Regions from separate parts of the Streptomyces sp. NPDC054975 genome, predicted to be linked through region 1. Evidence: riboswitches for the same ligand, from Rfam matches in the RefSeq annotation. Region 1 holds a riboswitch; the other holds the start of a gene.

What was found. Region 1 has a riboswitch for ZMP and ZTP ahead of ACWF79_RS24660 (bifunctional 5,10-methylenetetrahydrofolate dehydrogenase/5,10-methenyltetrahydrofolate cyclohydrolase). Riboswitches for the same ligand answer to the same signal wherever they lie in the genome.
Region 2: another riboswitch for ZMP and ZTP. It lies ahead of ACWF79_RS11500 (serine hydroxymethyltransferase); the one in region 1 lies ahead of ACWF79_RS24660 (bifunctional 5,10-methylenetetrahydrofolate dehydrogenase/5,10-methenyltetrahydrofolate cyclohydrolase).

What each region holds. Positions count from the first base shown of each region.
Region 1 is NZ_JBSGWV010000032.1:35,161-37,353, reverse strand. It holds gene ACWF79_RS24665 (GAF domain-containing protein) at 1-1,028, opposite strand, end outside; ZMP/ZTP riboswitch at 1,243-1,348, shown strand; gene ACWF79_RS24660 (bifunctional 5,10-methylenetetrahydrofolate dehydrogenase/5,10-methenyltetrahydrofolate cyclohydrolase) at 1,378-2,193, shown strand, end outside.
Region 2 is NZ_JBSGWV010000008.1:64,426-66,618, reverse strand. It holds gene ACWF79_RS11500 (serine hydroxymethyltransferase) at 1-971, opposite strand, end outside; ZMP/ZTP riboswitch at 1,042-1,132, opposite strand; gene rocD (ornithine--oxo-acid transaminase) at 1,240-2,193, shown strand, end outside.

The DNA of each region.
Region 1 (2,193 bases):
GGTGTACCGCGCGAGGACGAGGTCGGCTTCCCGGGGCACCCGCAGTGCAGGCGGTGCGGGCGGTGCGGGCGGAACCGCCGGTGCGGGTGGGCGGACGAAGCCGGCGTCGTGGGGGTGTGCGCGGCAGGGAGGCGCTCCCGCTCGATCTCCGAGAAACCGCACACCGCCCGGCAGACGGCCTCGGCCTCGTCCAGATCCGAGCAGCCCTCGTCCTCGTACAGGAGCGTGAGGAGTTCGTCGCCGGCCACACCCTCCGGACGATGTGCCAGGACCACCAGGATCTCGCTGTGGCGGCGGCTCAGCCGGACCCGCCGCCCTGCCACGGTGAGCAGCGCCTCGTCCCGGCCGAGCGCCGCCAGCCGTACCCGGTCCGCGGCCGGCTGCGGCGCGAGCAGGGCCAACTGCGACTCCGCCGCCCGTGCCACGGCCTGCACGAACGCCAGGCTGTGCGGATGCGCCAACCGGTCCCCGCCGGTGATGTCGACGGCGCCGAGCAGCCGCCCGCTGCGCGGATCGTGTACAGGAGCCGCGGCACAGGTCCAGGCCTGCGCCGGCCGCTGGAAGTGCTCGGCGCCGAACACCTGCACCGGGCGGCCCACGGCGAGCGCGGTCCCGGGCGCGTTCGTCCCGGCCGCCGATTCCGACCAGCAAGCCCCGGCGACGAAGTTCATCGCCCGCGCCCGCCGCAGCGTCCCGGGATGGCCCTCCATCCACAGCATCCGGCCCGCCACGTCGCAGACCGCCAGGAGATGTTCGCCGTCCGTCGCGTACGTGCCCATCAGCTCCCGGATCACCGGCATCGCGAGGGCCAGCGGATGCCCCGCGCGCTGGTCGGCGAGCTCGTCGTCCGCCAGCTCCACACGGGCCGCGCCGTCCGGGCTCACCCGGGCCCGCGCCGAGCGCCGCCACGACTCGGCGACGAGGGGCCGCACCGCGGGGAGGTGGACCTGGCCGCCGCTCGTGAACACCTCGTGCGCCCGCCGCAGCGCACCGGCGTCCAGTCCCGCCGCCGCCCACGCCTCGCTCAACTCGGCCTCCCGTCGAGGTCCCGCTGCTTGTGCGGCTGCTGATCCCGCGGCTTCCCTGTTCGTACGGCTCCGTCTGTCGGCAGGCCCCTTCGCCTGCCCCGTCGGTCGTCATCGTGGTGTGCGGGGAGGTCGCCGACAAGCCTGCGGACCCGCGGGCATGCGCGCCGTGTCCGGAGACCGCCCCTGGGGTCCGCCCAGGGCTCACGTAGAGTAGGGCTCGGGCCGTGACTGGCGCTTGAGGTGGATCACCACCGGGGAGCGGCCCGCGGACCCCGCGCACCCGCGCGAATCCGACGCTGCCGTGCGCCTGGGCGATCACCCTGTCATCGACGACGCCCAGGAGTGGCCCATGTCCACCAGCTCCGCCTCCCTCATGGACGGCACCGCCCTCGCCCGCCGCACGGTCGAGGAGACCGCCGCCCGCGCCGCCGAGATCACCCGCCGCACCGGCGTCACGCCCTGCCTCGCGACGGTGCTCGTCGGCGCGGACCCCGCCTCCGTGACGTACGTGAAGATGAAGCAGAACCGCTGCGCGAAGGCCGGAATCCGCTCCAAGCACGTCGAACTGCCCGCCGAGACGACCACCGAGGAACTCGTCGCCGCGATCACCGCGCTCTCCCACGACCCCGAGGTCCACGGCATCCTGCTCCAGCACCCGGTGGGCCCGCACATCGACGAGCGGGCCGCCTTCGAGGCGATCGCCCCCGAGAAGGACGTCGACGGCGTCACGATGGCCTCGTTCGCCGCCATGGGTTTCGGACTGCCCGGCTTCGTCTCCTGCACGCCCGGGGGCATCATGCGGCTGCTCGACGCGTACGACGTCGATCCGCGCGGCAAGCGCGCCGTCGTCGTCGGCCGCTCCGCGATCCTCGGCAAGCCGGCCGGCCTGCTGCTGCTCGGTCGCGACGCCACCGTCACGTACTGCCACTCGCGCACCGCCGAGCTGTCGTCGGTCGTCCGTGAGGCGGACATCCTCGTCGCGGCCGTGGGCAAGCCCCAGTTCATCAAGGGCGAGGACATCAAGCCGGGCGCAGTCGTGATCGACGCCGGTTACAACCCCGGCAACGTCGGTGACGTCGACTTCGACACCGCCGCCGAGCGTGCCTCCCTCATCACCCCCGTACCGGGTGGTGTCGGCCCGATGACGATCGCCGTACTCCTCGCG
Region 2 (2,193 bases), on a different contig from region 1:
GGGGTGAGGTCCATCAGGATCAGGTGGTTGTCGGTGCCGCCGGAGACCAGGTCGAAGCCGCGGGCGAGGAGGGCCTCGGCGAGCGCCTTGGCGTTGGCGACGACCGCGTGGGCGTAGTCGCGGAAGGAGGGCTGGGAGGCCTCGCGCAGGGCGACGGCGATGGCCGCGGTGGTCTGGTTGTGCGGGCCGCCCTGGAGGCCGGGGAAGACGGCCTTGTCGAGGGCCTTGGCGTGCTCCTCGCGGGACATCAGCATGGCGCCGCGCGGGCCGCGCAGGGTCTTGTGCGTGGTCGTCGAGATGACGTCGGCGTACGGGACCGGGGAGGGGTGGGCGCCGCCGGCGATCAGGCCGGCGATGTGGGCGATGTCGGCGACGAGGACGGAGCCGGCCTCGCGGGCGATCTCGGCGAAGGCGGCGCAGTCGATCGTGCGGGGCAGCGCGGTGCCGCCGCAGAAGATCACCTTCGGGCGCTCCTTGAGGGCGAGCTCGCGGACCTGGTCGAAGTCGACGAGCCCGTTGTCCTGGCGTACGCCGTACTGCACGCCGCGGAACCACTTGCCGGTGGCGGAGACGCCCCAGCCGTGGGTGAGGTGGCCGCCCATCGGCAGGGCCATGCCCATCACGGTGTCGCCCGGCTCGGCGAAGGCGAGGTAGACGGCGAGGTTGGCGGGGGAACCGGAGTAGGGCTGGACGTTGGCGTGGTCGACGCCGAAGAGGTCCTTGGCGCGTTCGACGGCGAGGGTCTCGACCTGGTCGATGTTCTGCTGGCCCTCGTAGTACCGGCGGCCGGGGTAGCCCTCGCTGTACTTGTTCTGCAGGACCGTGCCGGAGGCCTCCAGGACGGCGGCGGAGACGTAGTTCTCGCTCGGGATCAGTCGCAGGGTCTCGGCCTGCAGCCGCTCCTCGGCGCCGACGAGTGCGGCGAGTTCGGGGTCGGTGGCGGCGAGGGCGGGGCGGGTGGGCGCGTTCATGGCGTTCCTCCGGGCGTTGCGGCGGGTCCCGGGGCACTGCGGCGGCGCGGCGCCACACGGGACGGGGTCCTTGTGGTGCCCAGGCGGGCGGCACCGCGTGTGGTCTGCCGCGCACGGCTCCCCCAGGGTCGATTCCCCGTACGCCAGTCGCCGTGCGTGTTTCCAGCCTATCTGGCGCGCCGTCGCAAAGGTTTCCTCGTCCGTCATTCGAGCGACGATAAGAAGGGGAGCCACACCCGCCCCTGGCCGCAGGACGAACGGAGATCCCGTGTCGAGTACGCAAGACGCGATCGCTTCCGCGGAGGCGCACAGCGCGCACAACTACCACCCCCTCCCCGTCGTCGTCGCCTCGGCCGACGGGGCCTGGATGACCGACGTCGAGGGGCGTCGCTATCTGGACATGCTCGCCGGGTACTCGGCGCTCAACTTCGGGCACGGCCACCGGCGGCTGATCGACGCCGCGAAGGCGCAGCTGGAGCGGGTGACGCTGACGTCGAGGGCGTTCCACCACGACCGGTTCGCGGAGTTCTGCACGCGACTCGCGGAGCTGTGCGGCAAGGACATGGTCCTGCCGATGAACACGGGCGCGGAGGCGATCGAGACGGCGGTGAAGACCGCCCGGAAGTGGGGGTACGAGGTCAAGGGCGTGCCGGACGGGCACGCGAAGATCGTGGTCGCGGCGAACAACTTCCACGGTCGCACGACGACGATCGTCAGCTTCTCCACGGACCACGAGGCCCGGGACCACTACGGCCCGTACACGCCGGGCTTCGAGATCGTCCCGTACGGCGATCTGACGGCGATGCAGGCCGCGGTCACCGCTCACACGGTCGCGGTGCTGATCGAGCCGATCCAGGGCGAGGCGGGGGTCCTCGTCCCTCCGGCCGGGTACCTGCGCGGGGTGCGGGAGTTGACCCGGGAGCGGAACGTGCTGTTCATCGCGGACGAGGTCCAGTCGGGCCTCGGCCGGACGGGGCGTACGTTCGCGTGCGAGCACGAGGGTGTGGTGCCGGACGTGTACGTCCTGGGCAAGGCGCTCGGCGGTGGTGTCGTCCCGGTCTCCGCGGTGGTCGCGGACCGGGACGTGCTGGGGGTGTTCCGGCCCGGTGAGCACGGTTCGACGTTCGGCGGGAACCCGCTGGCGTGCGCGGTGGCCCTGGAGGTGATCGCGATGCTGCGGACGGGCGAGTACCAGCAGCGGGCGGCGGAGCTGGGCGAGCAT